3 regions of the Companilactobacillus sp. FL22-3 genome follow, and region 1 is predicted to be linked to each of the others. Evidence: predicted binding sites of a transcription regulator. Region 1 holds the regulator's gene; each other region holds the start of a gene.
The links. The regulator Rex, encoded in region 1, represses fermentation and respiration genes when NADH is low (regulators of the CRP and FNR family bind a similar motif). The targets are predictions, from matches to a motif close to TTGTGAANTANTTCACAA.

Region 1 (8,142 bases):
CACCGATACTGATACTGCTCTAAAAGAGTACCCAGAGTTATTCAAGAAATGGTTCGGTAAATTAGTCCAACCGACAGATAATAAATTTGCGGCCTTAAACGGTGCTGTTTGGTCTGGTGGTTCCTTTATCTATGTGCCAAAAGGCGTTAGAACTGATATCCCAATCCAGTCGTATTTCCGCTTGAATTCAGAGAACTCTGGACAATTTGAACGGACGTTGATCATCGTTGATGAGGGAGCTAAAGTCGATTACGTTGAAGGCTGTACTGCTCCTAACTATTCTTCGGATAGCTTGCATGCGGCAGTAGTAGAAGTTAATGTTCAAAAGGACGCTTATTGCCGTTATACGACGATTCAAAACTGGTCGGATAATGTTTATAGTCTAGAGACTAAACGAGCCGCAGCCGAAGAGAACGCCACCATGGAGTGGGTCGATGGTAACTTAGGTTCCAAAGTCACGATGAAGTATCCCAGTGTTTATTTGAATGGTGAAAATGCCCGAGGAACGATGCTTTCAATCGCCGTAGCTAGTAACGGTATCCATCAAGATTCTGGAGCTAGAATGATTCATAATGCCAAGAATACTTCTAGTTCGATTGTTTCCAAGTCAATCGCTAAAACTGGAGGTTCAGTCGATTATCGTGGAACAGTGCGTTTTGGGAAACATTCTGATGGCTCCAAAGCTCACGTTGAATGCGATACGATCATCATGGATGATCAGTCATCATCTGATACGATCCCTTATAATGAAATCGATAATGCGAATGTTTCGATGGAGCACGAAGCTAGAGTCTCGAAGATCTCAGAGGAACAGCTTTATTATCTGATGAGCCGTGGTATTTCGGAAGCTAAAGCTACCGAGATGATCGTGATGGGCTTTGTGGAACCATTCACCAAAAAACTGCCAATGGAATATGCCGTAGAATTGAACCGTTTGATCAGTTATGAAATGGAAGGTTCGATCGGCTAGAGGATATTATTATGACAGAGAAAATGACAGAAAAAGAAAAACTGGTCATGGAAGCACTGGAAGATGTGATCGACCCGGAACTAGGAATTGACCTAGTTAATTTAGGGTTGATCTATGGTGTAAAAGTTGAAGGAAACAAGGCAACTGTAACCATGACCTTGACGACAATGGGTTGTCCCTTGAGTGACATGTTAGATGATGCGATCAAAGAGGCCAGTGAATCAGTCGATGGTATCGATAAGTGTGTAGTGGAACTAGTGTGGTATCCAGTCTGGGATATTTCAATGATGAGCCGGTATGCGAGAATCTCATTAGGAATACCGGGAAACTTAGGCAATTAAAAAAGCACTGCGTTTATTCGAAAACTCGAGTAAATACAGTGCTTTTGCTTTGATTAGCTTTTAGCCATATTTTCAAAACGGCTCATCAATAAACCTAAGATGATTCCAATCAAGAATAAAACTAGGCCAATGGTCCAATCGATCAACGAGGTATTTTGATAGGATATACCACCATTGATATAAGGATTAGGTACCAAAATTAAAATCGTACTAGCGATGACGATACCAAGGATAAAATGGTATACCCGTGAGTGATGATGGCGGATAATACTTTCCATAGCTTTGGAAAAGGTCAAAACGGTAATCGCTCCACCAATGGCGATTGGTAAAAAGACTCCCAAGTCAAAGTTCTTAAAGCCTTTTAACATTGGTCCATATAACCCAATAATCAGAAGAAGGTTGGAAGAACTTAATCCGGGCACTAATACTCCTAAAGCAATCAGAGCCCCAGCAACGATAAAACCGAAGAAATTGGCAGGAATTGTGCCTAAGATCTCACTAATGAAGAATAAGAATATTCCGCCACCAATCAGCATGGAGAAGAACCAAAGCAGATCGATTCGGTCTCGTTTAGTCCGTGAAGTTGATTCAATTACCAAGGTTGGCAAGGTTCCAAAGATGATCCCGGCAAAAGCCCAGAGAACAACCATTTGGTGATTCTCTAATAAATATTCTAAAGGATTTGATAATAGGCCGATACCGACGATTCCACCGATACCAATAGGAACGAAGTAGAGAAAATCTCGTCTGAAGTTGTCGCGGACATGAGCCATAAAGGTCAGCATCCGTTCATAAACTCCTAAAATTGCGGCTAAAGCGCCCCCAGAAACCCCCGGAAGAATGAATCCTAAAGCGATGATCACACCCTTAAAAAAGCGAATGATAAAGTTATCTCGTTTTGTTTTCATAGGTCCTCTTTATTAATATAATTTTATTCACAATATCAAATTAAAATTGTTATAGCAAATAAAAGTCATCGTTCAAAGAATTTATTTGTTGGTAATGATTGTAATTTATTCTTGATCTTTGAAATCTTCCAATTCAATCGACTTTTCAGTCCATTCTTCTTCAATCTGATCTTGTTTAGCCGAGACTTCATCCAACTCTTTTTGCAGATCAGCTAATTTACTGTACGAAGTGATATTTTCTTCTTTAGTCATTTCGGCCTGAATAGCTTTAGTTTTATCTTCTAGTTCAGTTAATTGTTGTTCCAAATCGTCAACTTGTCGACGCAACTTCCGTTCTTGTTTTTGTTGCTCTTTTGATTGTTGATACTCAATTTTTTTCTCACTAACGTTGTTGGAAGCTTGAGCTGTTTGAGTTGGAGCAGCTTGTTCAGTCGTTTTTTCCAGATAATAATCATAATCACCCAGATAAATTGTACTGCCGTGAGGGCTAATATCGACGATCCTGTTGGCTAAAGTGTTCAAGAGGTAACGATCATGTGAAACGAAGAGGACGGTGCCAGGGAAGCTCTTTAAGGCATCTTCAAGCACTTCCTTGCTATCAATATCTAAGTGGTTAGTTGGCTCATCCATAATCAAGAAATTATTGTTTTCCATCGACAACTTAGTGAGCGTCAAACGTGCTTTTTCACCACCAGATAGTCCCGCGACAGGTTTCAAGACATCGTCGCCACTGAATAGAAAGGCACCTAATTTATTGCGGATAACTTGTTCATCGAGACGTGGGTATTGATCCCAGATTTCGTGCAACACGTCTTTTTTAGGATCTAGGCCCTTCAAATTTTGATCGTAGTAACCGACTTGAACGTTGGCGCCGAATTGGCTAGTACCCTTGATTAAAGGTATCTTATTCAAAATTGATTTGAGAAAAGTTGACTTGCCGATTCCGTTAGGACCAATGATACCAACTCGTTCACCTTTTTTTACATCCAGATTGATTGGCTCAGACATGATCTGATCATCATAGCCAATGGCTGCATCTTTAACCAAAAGCACGTCATTACCACTTTCTTTATCGATATTGAATGAGAAGTGGACTGAGCCTTGGTCACTGCCAGGTTTTTCCAAAACATCCATATGTTCCAACTTTTTACGACGACTTTGAGCCATCTTAGTAGTTGATGCACGAACGATATTTTTTTGAATGTACTCTTCGGCCTTCTTGATTTCAGCCTGTTGCTCTTCATAATGTTTCCAAGCAATGTCTTGATTCTTTTTCTTTTCTTGCAGGTAGAAACTATAATTGCCGGAATAGTGAGTTGAGGAATGCTGATTGATCTCGACGATCTCATTGGCGACCTTATCTAAGAAGTACTGGTCATGAGAGACGATGACTAGAGCACCTCGATAGCCCTTTAAATAATTTTCTAGCCATTCAACCGTGTTGATATCCAAATGGTTGGTCGGTTCATCCAAGAGTAAGATATCGTGGTGTTCCAAGAGCATTTTAGCCATCGCTAAACGTGACCTTTCACCACCAGAAAGCGTCGAGACTTTATTTTGCCAAACTTCTTCCTCAAAACCGAAGCCCTTTAGGACACTGCGGATTTCTGATTGATAACCGTAACCATTTTCTTGGCGAAAAGTATTTTGTAGTTGATCATATTGTTTTAAGATATCTTCGTAATCATCAGCATTAGGATCAGCTAATTTTTCTTCAAGTGCGTGCATCCTTTTTTCTTGTTCTTTGAGGTAGTCAAATACCTTTTCCAATTCTAAGAAAATTTGATTATCGCTGTTCAGACCTGAATCCTGTGCTAAATAGCCAATATTGGTGTCTTTTTTCAACGCAATATTGCCGCTGTTATAACTTTCTTGATCTGAAATGATCTTCAGCAAAGTAGATTTTCCAACGCCGTTACGTCCAACTAAACCGATTCGGCTATTGTCTTGGATTTCAAAACTGACATTGGAAAAAAGTTTTTTGGTACCAAAATTTTTCGTAATGTTCTGTGCTTGTAATAAAATCAAAATATAACTCCTTTATGTCTTCACAATTTTATCATTAATTAATAATTTGTGCCTTTATAGGTTTAACGTATTGCGTTTTTTTGGATTTTTATTTACTATAAATGTTAGTGAAATGACACACATATGGTGGTAAATTATGACAAAAACAACAGTTCCAAACGCAACAATAAAGCGTTTACCAATTTATTATCGTTACTTTCAATTTCTCAAGGATGAAGGCACAAAAAAAATCTCCTCTGGCGAATTATCAGAAGGGGTCAAGATAGATAGTGCTACAATTAGACGTGACTTCTCATATCTAGGTGCACTTGGGAAACGTGGCTACGGTTACGATGTAAACGATTTAGTGGCTTTCTTTAAGAAGCTCTTGAATCAAGATAAACGAACCAACGTCGCATTAGTGGGAGTTGGTAATTTAGGTAACGCCTTACTAAATTATAACTTTTCTCGGACTAATAATGTGCGAATTGCGGCAGCTTTTGATATCAATAAGGAAATTGTCGGTACAGTTAAGAGTGGCGTACCAGTTTACTATATTAGCGAACTGAAAGAACAACTTAACTTGCAACAGATCGATGTCTGCATTTTGACAGTTTCATCTAACGCTGCCCAAACGACCGCTGATCAGTTAGCCGAGGCTGGCGTTCGCGGTATCTTAAACTTTACACCGGTTATTATCAATGTACCAAGTAGTATCCGCGTTCATTATGTCGATTTGGCAAATGAATTGCAGACGTTGATCTTCTTCTTAGACCGTGATAAGTCAATGACAGAAGAAACAAATTAAAATCCTTTGGGGGGAATTATAATGAGTGAACCATTATTCTTGAAACCTGTCTTCCACGAAAAAATCTGGGGTGGCAGAAAATTAGCAACTAAGTTTGGCTATGATATTCCTGATGGCACGATTGGTGAATGTTGGGCAATTTCTGGACATCCACATGGTAGATCACAAGTCGAAAATGGCGAATTTGCTGGACAATATGTTGATGACCTTTGGAAAAATCACAGCGAATTATTTGGTAATCCAGAAGGCAAAGTTTTTCCTTTGTTAACTAAGATCTTAGATGCTGAAGCCAGTCTTTCAGTTCAAGTTCATCCAGACAATGCCTATGCAGCTGAGCATGAACATGAATTAGGTAAGACAGAATGCTGGTATATCATCGATGCTGAGCCTAATTCATATTTGATCTATGGTCACAATGCTAAGAATAAAGCTGAACTTGACCAAATGATCGAATCAGGCGATTGGGATCATCTTTTGAGAAAAGTCCCAGTTAAGGCGGGCGAATTCTACTATGTACCAAGTGGAACGGTTCATGCCTTAAATAAGGGGATCATGGTCTTAGAAACCCAACAAAGCAGTGATACAACATATCGTTTGTATGACTATGATCGGGTTGATAAGACTACTGGAAAGAAACGTGATCTACATATCAAACAATCTGAGGATACTATTACCGTGCCTCATAAAGATCCTCAACTTGATATTGAATCCAAACAAGTCGGCCAAAACAAGTTCACAACCTTTGTTCAACCACCAATTTCACCATTCTTCTCAGTTTATCACTGGGAGATCAAAGAACCTGTTGAGCTTCACCATCAAATTGGCAAATACACTTTGATCTCAGTTCTAAATGGTACTGGTAAGATTACAGTTGATGGCCAAGATTATGATTTGAAGAAGGGTATCCACTTGATTGTTCCAGCCACAGTTGATGCTTGGACTTTGTCAGGTGACTTGGATATCATCGCTTCAGAATCTGGCGAAAAGTAAACTCAATTTTAAGAAAAAAACTAAAAATCGTTCATCAATACAGAATAGCGGAAAAATAAATCCGTATATTCTGTATTTTTTTAATGAAAATTTAAGCAAAAGTAGAACTATCTTGGTAAAGACTATTTATTTAGTTCGTACATTTTAATAAAATAAAAAAATATTTAATTTGGAACCGTTAACAATTCCCCATTCTTTAAAAAGTCATCTATAATTAAAATTAAGATTTCAAAAAAGGGGACTTAAAATTGCAGAAACAACGATTTTTTCGAGTCAGTTTAGGGTGGCAAATTATTATTGGCCTGATCTTGGGAATTGTCTTAGGACAAATTTTTTATCAAAATAAAGCCGCCATTCAAGTAATGCAGAACATTGGGACTATGTTTATCTCAATGATTCAAATGATTGTTTTGCCAATTGTTATCTCCTGTTTGACCGTGGGTATTGCCAATATGGGCGATATCAAAAAATTAGGTCGGATCGGTTTAAAGACTTTAGTTTATTTTGAGATTATGACAACATTAGCGATCATTATTGGTATTTTAGTTGCTAATGTTACGCATCCTGGTACATATATTGATATTCACAGCCTAAAAGGTTCGGATATTAGTCAATATGCTGCTACTGCCAAAACAGCTAAACATTCGGGAATTTGGTCGATTCTCATGAGTATTATCCCAACCAATATTTTTGCATCACTCGGTAAGGGTGACATGTTACCAATTATTTTCTTCTCAGTTCTGTTTGGATTAGGAACAGCTTCAATCGGCAAGCAAGGTCAAATTATCACCGATACGCTGAATGCCGTTGCCAATGTTATGTTTAAAGTTACTAACTGGGTAATGCGTTTAGCACCGATTGGTGTCTGTGCTTTGATTGGAGTTACAGTTGGAGAAATGGGCTTCAATTCTTTGAAACCTTTGGCACTTTTTATCGTGATAGCTTACGCAACGATGGCATTCTTTGTCTTTGTGATAATGGCTGCCGTAGGACACTTATTCCACGTAAGATTTTATGAATTATTTAGGATCATCGAAAATGAAGTTATGTTAGCTTTTACTACTGCCAGTTCGGAAGCTGCTTTACCAAAGATGATGAAAAAGATGCAAGACTATGGATCATCAAAGGGAATCGTATCTTTCGTTATTCCGACCGGATATACTTTTAATTTAGATGGTTCTGCTATCTATCAATCTTTAGCCGCTTTATTCTTAGCTCAAGCGTATAATATTCACCTTTCTTTAGGGCAACAAATTACCCTTGTGGTGGTATTGATGTTAACATCTAAGGGGATGGCCGGAGTTCCTGGAGCATCGTTTGTTGTACTCCTAGCCACAGTATCGACTATCGGTGTACCAATGCAAGGTTTGACCTTCATTGCGGGTATCGACCGTCTCGTAGATATGGGACGTACTGCCGTTAACGTTGTCGGAAATTCACTTGCGACCGTCATTATTGCCAAAAGTGAGAAGGAATTTGACGAAGAAAAACGTGCCAAGTACGTTGCAGCTTATACACGTGGGGACTGATGAGAAAACTCCGTGTAGTTAGAAACAATTTAAACACACACAAAAAGCCCGCCGAGAAAAATCGGTAGGCTTTTTTTTAGATGATCTGCAAAGTTAAAACAATTGCATTCATAACGATATGGCTGCCGGCACTGATATAAATATTTTGAGATTTGTAGTAAACATATGAGAACCAAAGTCCCATACAGACATATACTAAGAACCGAGTGTCTTGATGCATAAAAGCAAAGAGAAACGCAGCGATAATCGCAGCAACGTAAATATTAGTTGGTTTGATCAAGTTAGCAAAGAAGACGCGCCGGAAGATGATCTCCTCCATGATAGGGGCGGCAATCATAACGTAAAGAAAGTAATATGGATAAGCTTTGACCATCAATAACAAGTTGAGCGTATTTTGTGATTCTGTACTGACGTGAAAAATTAATTTATCCGCAAAGCCAATTCCAAATTGAACGACCAATGCCCCCAAGGTTCCGATAATTATCCATTGGAGAGCATGATTCAGGTCAGTTTTTTTCTCAAACTCTAATGGACCACTTTGTTTGACCAAATACATCATGATTCCAGTAACGACCAAAGCCGCAACGGT
Region 2 (8,142 bases), on a different contig from region 1:
TAGCTAATTTTAAAACTTTCTTACGACGTTTGCGAGTTACTGTTCCACCTTTTACACGTGGCATAATGACTCCTCCTTTTGATTAAAAAAAATAATTGAATTAGTATGTAGCTAACATTTGTTTGATACGTTTCATATCACTTGAGCTGACCATACCTGGCTTAGCCAATTGGCGACGTTGTTTCTTTGTCTTACCGTGGAAACGGTGACTTGTATAAGCGTGCATTCTCTTCCAACCACCATTAGCAGTCTTCTTAAATCTCTTTGCTGATGCGCGGTGTGTCTTTTGTTTAGGCATTGAAAATCCCTCCACTATTTCTTCTTTTTGTTATCTTTTGCATTAATTGGATCAAGCATTAAGAACATACTACGACCGTCCATTTTAGGCTTAGTAGTTACCGTAGCAACATCCTTAGTCTGTTCAGCAACACGGTCTAGGACTTCCTTACCTATCTCTTTATGAGTGATAGCTCTACCCTTAAAGCGAAGAGAAACTTTGACCTTATCACCTTTAGCCAAGAACTTGCGAGCATTATTAAGCTTAGTATTAAAGTCGTTTTCTTCAATAGTAGGACTCAATCGTACTTCCTTAAGGCTAACTGTTTTTTGTTTTTTACGAGCTTCACGATCTTTCTTTTGAAGATCAAACTTATATTTACCATAGTCCATGATTCTGGCAACAGGTGGTTTAGCACCCGGTGACATTAGAACTAAGTCCATATTAGCTGCTTCAGCTAAACGTTGTGCTTCAGCTTTTGGCTTAACACCAACTTGATCACCATTTTCAGAAATTAATCGCACTTCTTTAGCACGTATTTGATCATTTATTAACAAATCTCTTGCTATGAGTAGTCACCTCCGGAGTAATTTAACCCACAAAAAAAGTGGGCTGCACAAGCCTGCCCACTATAATTATCTACGTAATCGTATTAACCTAGAGGCAATTGCATAGGTGAGAAGCGGGCGCTTCTGCTTAATCTCAACAGTTATTAACTATATCAAGAAAGTACTAGACTGTCAATACCTCTTGATAACTTTAATTTAATAACTGTCAAAACAATCAGTAGGTATAATTTAGCACCATTTTAGTCAATTGCCAAGAATTTAGACTTCAGAATATTTGATTAAGCTGTCAACTGCACTTAAGACAGCCTGAGAATTACTTGATTGTGGTTGCCAATTTAAAATGTCTTTGGCTTTTTGATTAGATACGTTTCGATTTACCCTTAACATTAATTGACCTTCTCTGGCCGTCTTATTAAAAGGTGCCGCTAAATTGATGATCCAATTTGGTAACCGTCTAGACGAAACCTTGTCTGATAATTGTGGTCTAGTTTGACGAATTAAATCGCCCATTTCTTGCATAGAGATCTGTCCATCTGCTGATGCGATAAACCTTTGGCCAGTGGCAGCGGGCGTTTCCATAGCTTTAATTTGCATACTGGCAACATCGCGGACATCAACCACATTTAACGGTAAATCCGGTAACCAAGTGTTCTTGCCGCTTAACAAATTTTTCAAAAGATTAAAACTACCTGATACGTGGGAATCGAGTGATGGTCCAAAAATGGCTACGGGATTAACAGTCACTAATTCCAGTTTAACTTTAGGATCCAACACATAATTCCAAGCCGCTTTTTCAGCTAAAAGTTTCGATTTCTCATAAATCGATAACCCAGCTTGATTTTCATCAGTCCAATCTTTTTCAGTTGTCACTCCACTAAATTTGCTGAAACCGACCCCACCAAAATTGGCCGTCATTACAACCCGCTTTACATCATTATCATTGGCCGCTTTAAGCACCCGGATAATTCCATTTAAGGCTGGACTGATAGCTTGAGACTCATTTTCAATTTTGCCAAAGAAAACTGGTGAGGCAACGCTGAAGACTCCTTCACGGTCCCGCATGGCTTCATTCCAATTCTCATCACTTGATAAGTCAGCTTTGACAAATGATAAATTATTAATATTTTTAACTCCATTATTTTCCAAAACTTCAATGATTCTTTGACGTCCTGAATCCTTACGAATTGTGGTTTTAACGTCATATCCTTGATTCAATAGTTGCATAATGATTTGTAATCCTAAAAAACCAGTTCCACCAGTTACTAATACCTTCTTCATAACTATACCTCTTGAATTATTCTTAAATATCATTTATCGTGATCATAAACCTTAAACCATGGTTTAAAGCAATAGGAAAAGGAAATTATTTTATGGAAAAAACATATTCAATTAAAGAAGTCGCTCAATACTTTGGTTTAGCGACCTCTACGATTCGTTATTATGATAAGCAAGGCCTTTTACCCTTTGTATCCAAAAATAATGCTGGTTATCGGGTTTTTTCGGAATCTGACTTTGGCTTTATTAAAACCATCTGTTGTCTAAAAAACACCGGCATGCCCATAAAAGATATCAAACAATATATTCAACTTTGTATGCAAGGTACTAGTTCCATTGATCAGCGCAGGAAAATGTTAAAACAACATAAGCAAAATGTTGAAGCTCAACAACAAGTTTTAAAGGATAACCTGCGAGAAATCGATACAAAAATTGAGCGTTATTCTGACCATAACGCCCAAAATATCATCAGTGCCCAAATTAAATTCGTTAAGCACGAAAAAAGAGATCTCAATTTAAGAGATCCCTTCATATGATAGAAGATATTTATAAAATAGCTGAAAGATGATCGGCGATAAATTGTCTTTGCAGACGCTTCCCCTCAACACTCTTGAGTGGAACGTCTTTTTTTATTTGTTGATAAATAGCTTCGATCTCCTGGGGAACTTTTTGATGCTGTGTTTGGTAACATTTGACCAAACCATGCGACAATTTTGCCACGACTTCAAAATAAACTTTATCATCGTTGTTGCCCATCAAGGATCTTGCACAATCACCAATCAATTCTTTTAGCTCCAAATTCTGCTTGATTGCCTGGTTCTTATAAGCTAAGCCCAGACTTTGAATCAAGTTATTGCTTTTTGCATCCATGATTATCATGCCTTCTTTGAGTACACATTCAATCATCCCTATTATAGACGCTTCCAAGCTTTTTGGTCAAAAATCTTCTTGATCAGCCGATACCCCCATCTGCCTTAACTGGTTTGAAGAAATGATCAATGATGTTAGAAACTCGACTCAAGTCAACGTTGCCTCCAGATACCATTGCGACAATCTTTTTGTTCTTCAACCAACGTTGGTCGATCTTGCGCGATTCCAAAGCTGCTACTGGCAATGCTCCTGCCCCTTCGGCTACCACTTTGGTTCTTTGCAACAAGTCTTTCATGGCTTGAGCAATCTCCGATTCATTGACCAAGACGATCTCATCGACTAACTGACTAACGATTGGGAAAGTAATATCTCCAGGAACTGCAACATCCGTACCATCAGCTAAAGTAAAGTCATCGTGATGTTTGGTAATGTGACCGGCTTCAACAGAAGCATACATTCCGTGAACGTTCTCTGATTGAACTCCAACGATATGAATATTAGGATTAAATGATTTCAAAGCGATGGCGATTCCCGAAATCAGTCCGCCGCCACCAACAGGTACGATCACGGTATCCACATCCCAAATATCATCCAGAATCTCCAAACCAATCGTTCCTTGACCAGCGATAACATATTTATCGTTGAAAGGATCGACAATTGTCTTGCCTTCCTTTTGAGCCCGCAGCTTCATCCATTCGTGAGCGTCGTCAAAAGTTGCCCCATGAATATCAACTTCTGCGCCATATCCACGAGTAGCATCACGTTTAGCTTGAGGTGCTTCATTGGGCATAACTACAGTGGTGTCGATTCCCAATAGATGTCCTGTCAAGGCTACTCCTTGGGCGTGATTACCTGCTGAAGCGGTGATAACGCCACGTTGACGTTCTTCTGGAGTTAAGTGATTAATTTTGTTGTTAGCACCTCTAAATTTGAATGAACCTGTCAGTTGCATATTTTCTAATTTCAGAAAAACATCCCCGCCAACGACATTTCTACTCAAAAACATTGATTGTACTAGTGGCGTTTTCCGAGCATATTTACCGACGATACTTTTAGCCTCTTCGATATCTTGGATATTGACAATGCTATCGATACTACTTTTAATCATTATTAATACCTCCCCGCCTTAGTAAATCTTAAGAGATCTACTTAACTTTTAAATCTGTAAATGGCAATTCCAATGAATCAGCAAGACCTTGATTGGTTATCTGTCCTTGATAAAGATTGACTCCAGAGGCCAATGCGTCGTCAGTTCTAATCGCTTCATCAATGCCTTTTGCCGCAATTTCCAAAAGATAACTGATATTGCCCTTTGCTAAAGCCATCGTTGCTGTCCGAGGAACTGCACCAGGTTGATTTGGAACTGCATAGTGAATAATTCCGTCTTTTACAAAGATTGGATCATCAATCGTAGTTGGATGATCGATTGTTTCCACGGTTCCGCCTTGATCGATTGCGACATCAACGATCACACTACCTGGTCTCATCGACTTAACCATATATTCCTTGACCAACTTAGGTGGTCTCGATCCTGGAATCAAAATCGTAGAAATAAAGATATCGGCATCTTTAATCTCACGAGCCAAGTTTTCTTCATTTGACTTCACAGCTCTGAACTTTTGACCGGCAAATTTATCTTCCAAGAATTTGAGACGGTTATCTTTTAATTCAATAATAACTACTGAAGCTCCCATTCCTAAAGCCAGTTCAGCAGCATTGACGGCAGCATTACCACCACCAAAAATAACTACTCGGCCAGCATCGATACCCAGAATTCCCGGTAGTAAGATTCCTTCTCCTTGATGTTGAGCTTCCAAATAGTAAGCTCCCATGATAACGGAACGACGGCCCGCAATCGCACTCATTGGTGCTAGTAATTCCAATTTGCCGTCTTTAACAATCGTCTCGCCACCAATGGCCGTTGTTTTGGCCTTCATCATCGCTTCAACAGTTGGTTTCGAAGAAGCTAAGTGCTGAAAGCCCCAAATGATTTGTCCTGGTTTAAAATATTGATACTCTTCAGCATCTGGCTCTTTGACTTTAATGATCAATTCAGCCTTCCAGCCATCTTGATGACTAACCAATTTACCGCCAGCAGCAACATACTCTTCATTTGTAAAGCCAGCACCGACTCCAGCGTCTTTTTCAACGAGGACTTCATTACCAGCATCTACCATCTTACGGACATTCTCTGGAGTTGCTGCGACACGTCCTTCTCCTTCTTTTTGTTCCTTAATTACAGCAATTTGCATTTTTAAGCACTCCTTTGTGAAGACTATAACTATCTGATTACAGCTAAATGGTAACGCTTACATATATGCTTGACAAGCGACTTAAGCCTTTCACAATCTTCAATAATTTGTAGAACCAGACCTGGCAAGCGACTTCATTGAAAAAGTTTTTTTAATTTCACAATTATCATTTTTCAAAAATAATCAGATCTCAAATATTGTTATATGATATTTAAACATCTGTTCATCAAGTGTGAACAAAGCTGATATATCAATCTTCTCAAACTAAAAATCTTTATATCTTTTCACAGGTGCTTTTCTTAGTTTAGTTTTATTTTGATTTTTGATACTTTTTATAAGAATAATTTGATTCAAAAAAATCCCAGTGAAGCGACCTTTTTCGTCAAGTGATTTTATAAGAAAATATACATCATTGATATATTTGACATAATAGACTAACAGGAATAGATTTAATGTGAAAGTATAAACAAAGTGAAGGGGGGGACTTTAATGCAACTTACATATTCTCATGTTCTACAACAAGGAAAAAGGATTGTGGATGTGCTGCAATATGTACATTGTTAAAATCACAAGGATTTAAAGTAAATACTTCAAAGTTTAATAGTTTATATTATGATGGTTTTGTTGGAATTAACGTTAAACGAATGTGTGAAATTCTAAAAGGTTTTAATATTAATACCACTTTGTTTAAAGTTAATAGTTTTAGCCAAAAAAGCAATTTATCAGTTTTAGGATTTCCATGTATTGCCTTATTGAAAAATAATGATGGATCAAATCATTATGTGCAGAGATGGAATGGACGTATTATCACCTTCATTTTTGATAAAAATTTGCTTAAATGGAATATCTAAGAATAATGGTGAATATCAACTGGGATTGATTGAAAATGTTATAAAGCTTTTTATTAAAATAGGACAATTCAAATCCGCTGATCGATATATTACGATGTTGCATGACGAATATCCAGAATGTATGGATGATATTTATTTCACGTATTTAATAAAAATTCAAAAAATAAAGATTCAAGTAAGGAATACTTTAGTAGAAATTCTACAGAATCGAAAGAAAACGGAAAACACTACAACCCAATTTAGTTTGATAAATGATAAAGGTTTGCATATTGATGCATTAATAGAAAATTTGCTGTTTATGAATGAGAAATACATGTCCGCATGCAAATTTGATAAATACCTAAATAAATATAACTACCCAAACTATTTTGATTCAAGTGCTTCTCAGTTTATGAATTATATTAATATGAAATTAAAGGATGATGGTAATAATGACTAGAAAATTTGGTAGAAAAATTAACTACATTCCGTTGTTAATATCACTAGTTATTGGAGTATGTATTGGCATGGTTTGTTATTTGATTTCAAGAGATCTTTTGATAGGATTTATCTTTGGGCTATTAAGTATTATAATTACTTCCAGTATTATCTCTTTGAATATCCAAAAGTATTTTGACTACTGGGAGATTTCCAAGAATGGTATTCAATATTGCGATTACAATAGTCTAAAAAAAAGAATACTGGCCATATTTTTCCCTGATTTCATTAAAACTATTTCAATTAATATTAATGATATAAGTTCAATTTCTCTTGAAGTCAATAAAGGTCTTTCTGATCCAAAAGGAATAGGCCCTGATGGTGCTATAGCTGCGAGTTATTATGTTGTTGGATCAGCACTGAATGAATTTACTGACAAGTACTTTTTCGATATTATTCTTACTAATGGTCAAAGGATTTATCTATCGGCATTTGATGATATCTATGATATCGATAAAACAATCTCGGATATTACCAATATTAGTGGAAGAAAAATAAGTATAAAGAATAACATGCATCTTTGATGATGTTTTTAATGAAGTACTCTAAATTCGTATAGACTTATTGCTTAGAGGCATCATTCAAATTCCTTTCATTGTGAAGCTGTAGAGGGTAGAACATCTAAAGGACAGAGTGATGTCTTTTTTGATGTTCTAAAATAACTATATTAATAAATGGTATACAAAAATAGAGTTGATGGCAAAGTGCCTATCAACTCTATTTATCGTACAGCCTTTAATGATCAATTCACTGGGAATCTTTGTTAATTTACTCTTTGTTTACTTATCTGTAACATCTTTACGACTGTAGTTAGCAATGTCTGCAACAACACTGTCAACGAACATCTTAGCGTTTTCTGATTCAGAATCATCTTCACCATATTTTCTAACAGAAACTGTGGCGTCTTTAGCTTCTTCATCACCGACAACGACTGTGTATGGAATCTTCATTGTTTGTGAGTCACGGATCTTATAACCCATCTTTTCATCACGGTCATCGACTTCGGCACGGATATTCTTAGCACGTAATCTAGCAAGAATGTCATTAGCATATTCTGCATGCAATTCTTGGTTAACAGGAATGATACGTACTTGTGTTGGAGCTAACCATGTTGGGAAAGCACCCTTGTACATTTCAATTAGGTAAGCGATAAATCTTTCCATTGTTGAAACGATACCACGGTGAATCATAACTGGTCTGTGATCTTGACCATCGGCACCAACATATGTTAATTGGAACTTCTCTGGTTGCATAAAGTCTAATTGGATAGTTGACAATGTTTCGTCATTTCCAAGAGCAGTCTTTGTTTGAACATCAAGCTTTGGACCATAGAATGCAGCTTCACCTTCGGCTTCGTAGTACTTGAGACCTAGATCATCCATCGCAGCTTTCAACATTGATTGTGATTCGTTCCACATTTCATCGTCATCGAAATACTTTTCAGTATTAGCTGGGTCACGATAACTGAGACGGAATGAGTAATCGGTAATATCGAAGTCTTTATAAACTTCAACCATCAATTGCAAAGTACGCTTGAATTCTTCTTGGATTTGGTCAAGTGCAACGAAAGT
Region 3 (8,142 bases), on a different contig from region 1:
GATTCTGTTATTAGGAGCCGATACGGGAACTGATGGACGAGTTGACCGGGGTAATTCTGATACAATGATGCTACTGACGCTCAATCCTCAAAAGAAAAAGATGGTGGCTTATTCGATTCCCCGTGATTCTTTGGCAGAAATGGTCGGAGATACTCCTAAGAATGTTCAAAAGATCAATGCAGCTTATAATATTGGATTGTCCAAGATGGCTAAGAGCACGGTTGGCAGTTTATTAGGAGTACCAGTCGATTATCATGTAGCAATTAACATGGAAGCTTTGAAAAAGACGGTTGACTTTGTAGGAGGGGTGACGATAACTAGTCCGATGGATGTGTCCTTTGATGGAGTGACGGTACCTAAGGGAACCCATCATTTGAACGGTAAAGAGGCTTTGACATATGCACGGATGCGCTATCAAGATCCCCGTGGAGACTATGGCCGCCAGATTCGTCAGCAGCAGATTCTTAAAGCTGTAGTCAAAAAGATGGAACAACCGAAGTATATTGTTAAAATTCCTAGTTTGATCAAAGATTTAGGCAACGATATCAACACTGATCTGACTACTTCAGAAATTGATCAGATTGTCTTGAAGTATCATAATACTTCTAAGTCAATGAATTTCAATCAACTGCAAGGACAAACTGCTTGGATCAATGGAAGTTCTTATCAAGTTTTGCCAACAGCTACCATGCAAAAGGCATCCGATAAGCTACGTGACAATCTTCATTTAACTAAGCAAACTTTGGATAATACTGAAACTAAGCTCAATGCTAAGAATGAAACATTTTTCAGTGACCCTGAAAATACAGATTATGATACTTATGGGTTAGATACGATGTACTATACTAATACCACTTATTAAACTCAAAACACCCGTTGATTCATCTAAGGAATCAGCGGGTGTTTTTTGCTGTTATAGCGTTATGTCGGCGGTTAGTTTACTTGTCTTATAAGGGAAACGAGATTCGGAAATTTCGAAAGGCTGGCCGTCATCGAGGTAACTCAACTGATTGATAACTAAAACGGGTTCACCGATTTTCTCAGCTAGTCCATTTTCGACATCAGTTGGTTTAGCGGTATCAGCGCTGATGATACGGTGAGAACCTTCAATGTGTAAGCCGGCTTCTTGTAAATGTCCATAGATTGAACCTTCCAAGATATCCGTAGTCAGAGTTGTGATTGAGGTCGGCATGACGGTGTGTTCTGAAGCAAAGACGACACCATTGACGAAACGAATCCTCCGAATAACGTAGACGGGCTCAGTTTCTGGAATCAACAGTTTGTCAGCTTCATCCTTGGTAGGAATTCGAGCGGATAATTCAAGTACTTTACTGGTAACTTTTTTACCCTGATTGGTCATGGTTGCCCCTAGAGGTTTATCGATAGGTGAAACTTTACCATACTCGCTGTCATGTTCGGCCTGATTATAATCTTTTCTAACGTAGGTTCCTGAACCTCGCTTCGAATAGATCATTCCTTCAACCATCAATAACTGTAACGCCTTATGAACAGTGATCCGTGTGGTTGAAAAAACTTTGGCAATTTGATTTTGGTCTGGCAATAATTCACCTGGAGCATAGATACCATTTTGAATTTGTGTACGAATTTGATCCGCTACTTCTTTGTATTTATAGGCCATTGTTCCAATCTCCCCAACTTATTACTGCTATTTTATCATTAAAAAGAAATAATTGTTGGGAATAAAAGCATATACTTTTATAAAAATAAATATTCACATATCTCGAAAGTGAGTCTATACTGAAAGCGTATTCAAAAATAAACAACAGAGAGGAAGGTGGATATGACAGAAAAATTACCAGAGAATTTCTTTTGGGGTAACTCCACTTCGAGCATGCAAACTGAAGGAGCCTATGATCTTGGAGGTAAGGGCAAGTCGGTTTATGATATTCGACCTGCTACAGAGAATAGTTCTGATTGGCATGATGCGATTGATGAGTATCATCGTTACAACGAGGATTTTGATCTGATGGCACAACAAGGGATGAATTTTTATCGTTTTCAAATTTCTTGGAGCCGAGTCAATCCGCAAGGCGATGGTGAGTTCAATGAAGAAGGCATTCAATTTTACAGTGATTTGATTGACGCTTTGTTGAAACGCAATATAACGCCAATGATTTGTCTATATCACTTCGATATGCCGCTGCATTTAGCTGAGGAATACAACGGCTTCTTGTCTCGACATGTGGTCGACGCTTTTGTTCGTTACGGCCGGGAAATGGTTAAACGTTTCGGTGATCGAGTAAAATACTGGATCACTTTCAACGAGCAAAATCTATATCATTCTAGTGAAGCATTCCGAATTGCAGGGTACTTGACTGGTGACAAGACGGTCGATGAATTGTATCAAATAAGTCATCACGTTATGCTGGTACATGCCGGAGTAGCAAATTATATTCATGACCAGACTGATTGCCTGATTGGAGGAATGTTAGCTTATAGTGAAGTTTATCCAGCAACATCTGATCCAAAAGATATTCTTTATGCACGCCAGATCAATGAATTCATGAATAATGATCTCTTGGATGTGTTTGTTTATGGTCGTTATTCAAATGAAGTTATGACTTTTGTCAAGAATCGTGCAATCGATATGGATTATCGTGAGGAAGATTCGGATACTTTGGTTAAGGTTTCATCTGATTTTATTGCATTTAGCTATTATAGAAGCGACACCATTAATTCCAAAGCAGTTCCAGAAGGTACAATTCCTAATTATTATCTTGATAAAGGAAACGAAAAGAATCCTTATCTCAAGGCATCCGAATTCGGTTGGCAAATTGATCCATTAGGATTTAGAGATGTTTTGACAAAAGTTTATAACGAATATAGCGTACCTATGTTTCCGATTGAGAATGGTATCGGTTTGCGTGAGAAATTCGATGGTAATGAAATTCAAGACAACGAACGGATCGAGTATCATCGCGAACATATTCAAGCTATGAAAGATGCCATTTTCAAAGATGGGGTTAAAGTGCTTGGATATCTTGGCTGGGGATTGATCGATATTCCAAGTTCCAGCGGAAATATGGATAAACGTTATGGAACGGTTTATGTCAACCGTACCAACCATGATTTGAAGGATATGAAACGTGTACCAAAGAAGAGCTATTGGTGGTTGCAACATGTTATCGCTACTAATGGTGCAGATTTATCAGATTTGAAATAATCTAAAAGATATTTTGGGGGCGAAATTATGGAAAGTAATGAAACAACGTCAGAAAAACTAGAACATAGTTCATTTCTTGACAAGTTCACTAAAGTTTCAGTGACTGTTGGTAATTGGGTTTATCTAAGGTCACTTCGTGATGCTTTCGCGGTTATCTTACCAGTGTTCATTATTGCTGGATTAGGAACACTGTTAAATAACACAGTTTTTGTTTGGCTATTCAAGGGTGCCACATTGGCTAAAGTTCAAGTCTTTGGTAATGCCATCGCAAATGGTACTTTAAATGTCGCTGGTGTTTTGGTTGCACCAATGATCGGTTACATGTTGGCTCGTAATAAAGGCTTTAATAATCCTATTGCTGCAGCCGCAATGGCTTTGGCTTCACTCTTTATCATGATGCCAGGTCAAATTTCTTTAACCGGTCTAAATGGGAAAACGATGCATACTGTTACTGGTGGTATGAGTTATTTAAATACCGGTACACAAGGTATGTTCGGTGGTATTATCGTTGGTTTGGTTGCCACAGCCATTTTTATCAAACTAGCCGGAATTAAAAAGTTACAAATTAATTTGGGTGAAAATGTTCCACCTGCAGTCAGTCAATCATTCAGTGTTTTGATTCCTGCTTTGATTTTGATGTCACTCTTTGCATTGATTGCTGCATTACTATCAGGTCTATTCAATGCCGATTTGATCAATTTGATCAAGAATTGGATTCAAGAACCACTCAGAGGTTTCAACACAAGTATCGTCGGTTTCTGTGTCATTTACTTCTGTGCTAACTTCCTCTTTACTTTGGGTATTCACCAAACTGTTATTTCAGGTTCTTTGATGGACCCACTTGTTTTGATCAACATGAATCAGAATATGTTAGCTTATGCTCATCATGCAGCTATTCCTAACATCATCACAACTTCATTCGTTTCAAACTACGTACTAGTTGGTGGTTCTGGTTCAACTATTTCATTAATTATTGCTATTCTATTATTCAGTAAAGTTAAGTCTAGTCGAGACGTGGCAAAACTTTCATTGGCACCTGGTATTTTCAATATCAATGAACCTATGATCTTTGGTTATCCAATTGTCTTCAACCTACCTATGATGATTCCATTCGTCTTGTTCCCAGTGATTGGTGCTTTGATGGGTTACTATGCAACCTTGTTCGGCTGGGTTTCAAGAACCGTCGTCTTAGTTCCATGGACCACACCTCCACTGATTGGACCATATCTATCAACTGCAGGTGATTGGCGTTCAGTCGTACTACAAGTCATAATTTTGGCAGTCGGTGTTGCTTTGTATCTACCATTCATGAAGATCAGTGAACGTGTAGCCGCAAAACAAGCTGAAATGCACCGTGAAGAAGCTAAAGCCTAATTATGAAAATTTGGTTTAGTTATTTAGCGGTAGCTGCTTTGATCCTCTTAGGATTATTCGATCTAGTGAATTTTGGCTTAAATCTTACGACTGTCAGTACCTTTGTTGTAGCTATTTTGTTTATCGTTGAGTTAAGAAACAAGTTGGCTACTAATAAGAAAAAATGATGAAAAATCTCACATTAATTTGTGGGATTTTTTTGTTATATGAAAGTAAAGCTTCTATAATCCATAGTGGGCAAGGTTATTAAGTAAATTCCATCTTATCAAAATAAAGCTTTTATATGATTTATATAATGAACCTTAGAATGGAGGGATACGCACTTATATCAGTTTCCACTGTTAACCATGTGTATACACATGTTCACAAAACCTACACACGTTGGCAATTCTGTGACTTTATTTAAAGAAAATGTGATTTTAATCACAAAATTTGGTTGTTTTAAATGTCTGTAAGCGTTACCATAAAAATGAAATCAAACAAAGGAGAAAATGATAATTATTTCTTGAGCGAAACGAACCACTTTATAAGTTAGGGGATGTTTTAGATGAAGAAAAGTTTATCTAAGTCAGCTTACGGTGGCATATCTGGAGAAAAATATGTACCGTATGTGACTGATCAAGATAATCATGGCGGCAATTCTGTGGTCATGATTATGGGTGCCATCTTGGCAGTTATCTTTGCCGCTTCGACAGCTTATTCAGGAATGAAGGCTGGATTGACGGTTGCTGCTGGTATTCCAGGGTCAATTATTGGTTCTGGTTTGATTGCGGCTTTTGCCAAGAAGAAAGGTATCCTGGGAAAAAATCTCATGCAAGGAATGTCCAGTGGTGGTGAATCCATTGCCAGTGGGATGATTTATGTTCTACCTGCAATTATTATCATTGGTGGACGCGTCAATTTTATCTCTGGGGTTTTTGTCGGAGCCTTAGCGGTACTCTTTGCAATTGGGACGGCCTCCTTAGTTCAAAACTATTTGGTTGTTGAAGAGCATGGCAGGCTGGTATATCCAGAATCAATGGCTATCTCGGAAGCCTTAGTTGCTTCTGAAGCTGGTGGTGATTCTCTGAAATTTATGGGGATCGGTTTTGGAATCGGTGGTATTTTGACACTTTTGACGACGCAAGTATTTGGCTGGGTCAATAGTACGATCACCTACATCGGTAACTCGTTTTATCGTTGGAAGATGTCGACCGAAGTTAATCCAATGTTAGCCGGAATTGGTTTCGTAGTCGGGCTAGATGTTGCTTTAACGATGTTTGCTGGGTCGATTCTTTCTAACTTTGCTATTACGCCATTGATTGCTAATTTTACGCAAATGGCTGGGAATCATGCTAAAGACTGGAATGATGTTTCCATCGCGGTTAACCAGATGGGTGTCGACCAAGTTGCCGGTTCTTATTCGAAATATATCGGTGCCGGGATGATGCTCTGTGGTGGTATCGTTGGTGCGGTTAAATTGATTCCAGTTATCGTTACTTCAATTAAGAAAACTCTTAATGCCAGAAACAGTGGTGGTGACGATCGCAATATGCTAGGTATTTGGTCTTTAGTTATCGCTGTTATCGCTATCTTCGTTGTTGGTTTCTTTATTTCTGGCAATATCGCCATGGCCTTTGTTGGTGGTATTTTAGCTTTGATTTTAGCTCTATTATTCGTTATCGTTTCAGCACGTTTAGCTGGTACGATTGGCTGTTCTAACGCTCCAGTTTCCGGTATGACAATTGCTTCATTAGTTATTATGACTTTAGTCTTTGTCATTTGTGGCTGGACTAGCAATGCACATAATCAAACACTATTACTATTCGGTGTCTTCATCGTTACAGCTATTTCTGTTGGTGGTGCCTACATGCAGACACAAAAGGTTAACTATATTATCGGTGGTAACAAGAATGAAATGATGAGATACTTCATGATTGCTGCCATGATTGGTGTCATTGTTGTAGTTGGTACTACAGTAATCCTTGAACCTCAACTTAAAATTACAGGTTCAAATCCACCATTTGGTATGCCTCAAGCTAACTTGATTGCTACATTGACGACCGGTATCATGTCTGGAAATTTGCCTTGGATCATGATCATCATCGGTGTCGTTATGGCCATCGTTTGTTGGATGTTAGGTTTATCAATTATGACGGTTGCTTTAGGATTCTATCTACCAATTTCCACGACTTCAATTATCTTAGTCGGTGCTTTGATCAAACTATTGATCGAAAAAGTTACGGCAGATAATGAACTCAAGGACAGACGTGTGCAAAGTGGTGTCAGTCTTTCATCTGGTTTAATCGCTGGTGGTTCAATTATTGGTTTGATTGGTATTATCTTGCACGTAACTGGTGTCTTGAGTGGCAAGATGCCATCCGGCTTTGCCGGCAGCAATGAAATGGGCTTGATCCTCTTGGCAGTCCTAGTAGTAAGCATTATTATTCCATTATTAAATATTAAAAAAGAAACAAAATAATTAAGGGGCGATAAAAATGGCAAAACGTCCACAATTGACTGAAGCAGATTTAAAGAAGATGGTTTTTAAAAAGAATCCGGCAGTAACTTTTGAAAGAAAAGCCGGTATCATTACCATCGTGCGTGAACAAGATCATCCGATTCAGAAGTTTTTCCGGAAGCTGCATGTCAGAATTCCTGAGAAAACTTATTTGGAATTAGACGAGTATGGCAGTTACGTCTTTACTAAGGTCAATGGTCATCGTAATGCCTACGAAATTGGTAAGGAACTGGCCGAAAAATTCCCAGATACTGACCAATATCGCTATACGAGATTAATTTTGTTTTTACAACAAATTGAGAATGTTGATCATCTAATTGAACGTGTATCATAGGTATTATAAAAATAAATTAATGGGGGATATTAAAATGACAGATCGTATCGAATTATCAGCTTGTACATCAATCATGGTAGGTAAGAAGGCTTCAATGGACGGAGCAACTTATATTTCCAGAAATGAAGACCGTCTCAATGCTATCTACAGAAAACGGATCATTGTACAACCTGCAGTTTCAGGACGTCACGAAACATATACTTCACCATATAATCAAATGACAGCACCTTATCCAGAAAGCGGCTATCGTTATACATCGACACTTGATGCCGATCAAAGTACCGGTCCTAATGAAGAAGATGGATTTAACGAAAAGAACGTTGGTATGAGTGCAACTGAAAGTGTTTATGCCAATGAAAAAGTTCTTGCCTTTGATCCATACGTTAAGAATGGACTAGCTGAAGACTCGCTTGCAACTTTAGTTTTGCCATATATCGATTCAGCTCGTCATGGAGTTGAATACTTAGGTAAATTGGTTGCTAAATATGGTTCAGCTGAAGGTAATGGACTTCAATTCAACGACAAGAATGAAGTTTGGTATATGGAAGTCGTAACTGGACATCAATGGGTAGCTGTACGTATCCCCGATGATTGTTATGCAGTCGCTGCTAACCAAGTAGCTATCCAAGATATTGATTTTAACGATCCTGACAACTACATGTGGGCTGATGGTATCCAAGAATTTGTTTCCGAACATGACTTAAACCCTGATTTTGATCGTTGGGATTTCCGTCATATCTTTGGTACAGA

Region 2: the regulator Rex is predicted to act here: its motif matches at 5,258-5,275, upstream of ACYT32_RS02215 (alanine dehydrogenase).
Region 3: the regulator Rex is predicted to act here: its motif matches at 4,970-4,987, upstream of ACYT32_RS04220 (OPT/YSL family transporter).

The regions. Positions count from the first base shown of each region.
Region 1 covers NZ_JBTYYZ010000009.1:68,356-76,497, reverse strand. The annotation lists gene sufB (Fe-S cluster assembly protein SufB) at 1-970, shown strand, start outside; gene ACYT32_RS09260 (metal-sulfur cluster assembly factor) at 982-1,311, shown strand; gene ACYT32_RS09255 (DUF368 domain-containing protein) at 1,365-2,219, opposite strand; gene ACYT32_RS09250 (ABC-F family ATP-binding cassette domain-containing protein) at 2,325-4,247, opposite strand; gene ACYT32_RS09245 (redox-sensing transcriptional repressor Rex) at 4,384-5,034, shown strand; gene manA (mannose-6-phosphate isomerase, class I) at 5,056-6,024, shown strand; gene ACYT32_RS09235 (cation:dicarboxylate symporter family transporter) at 6,273-7,553, shown strand; gene ACYT32_RS09230 (CPBP family intramembrane glutamic endopeptidase) at 7,630-8,142, opposite strand, start outside.
Region 2 covers NZ_JBTYYZ010000002.1:47,892-56,033, reverse strand. The annotation lists gene rplT (50S ribosomal protein L20) at 1-64, opposite strand, end outside; gene rpmI (50S ribosomal protein L35) at 101-298, opposite strand; gene infC (translation initiation factor IF-3) at 313-846, opposite strand; gene ACYT32_RS02235 (NAD-dependent epimerase/dehydratase family protein) at 1,105-2,124, opposite strand; gene ACYT32_RS02230 (MerR family transcriptional regulator) at 2,217-2,657, shown strand; gene ACYT32_RS02225 (hypothetical protein) at 2,668-2,991, opposite strand; gene tdcB (bifunctional threonine ammonia-lyase/L-serine ammonia-lyase TdcB) at 3,074-4,099, opposite strand; gene ACYT32_RS02215 (alanine dehydrogenase) at 4,137-5,243, opposite strand; gene ACYT32_RS02210 (cysteine peptidase family C39 domain-containing protein) at 5,744-6,094, shown strand; gene ACYT32_RS02205 (hypothetical protein) at 6,039-6,533, shown strand; gene ACYT32_RS02200 (hypothetical protein) at 6,526-7,095, shown strand; gene thrS (threonine--tRNA ligase) at 7,351-8,142, opposite strand, start outside.
Region 3 covers NZ_JBTYYZ010000003.1:177,248-185,389, reverse strand. The annotation lists gene ACYT32_RS04245 (LCP family protein) at 1-862, shown strand, start outside; gene ACYT32_RS04240 (GntR family transcriptional regulator) at 914-1,639, opposite strand; gene ACYT32_RS04235 (glycoside hydrolase family 1 protein) at 1,802-3,184, shown strand; gene ACYT32_RS04230 (PTS sugar transporter subunit IIC) at 3,212-4,558, shown strand; gene ACYT32_RS04225 (hypothetical protein) at 4,561-4,725, shown strand; gene ACYT32_RS04220 (OPT/YSL family transporter) at 5,106-7,019, shown strand; gene ACYT32_RS04215 (PqqD family peptide modification chaperone) at 7,054-7,392, shown strand; gene ACYT32_RS04210 (C69 family dipeptidase) at 7,427-8,142, shown strand, end outside.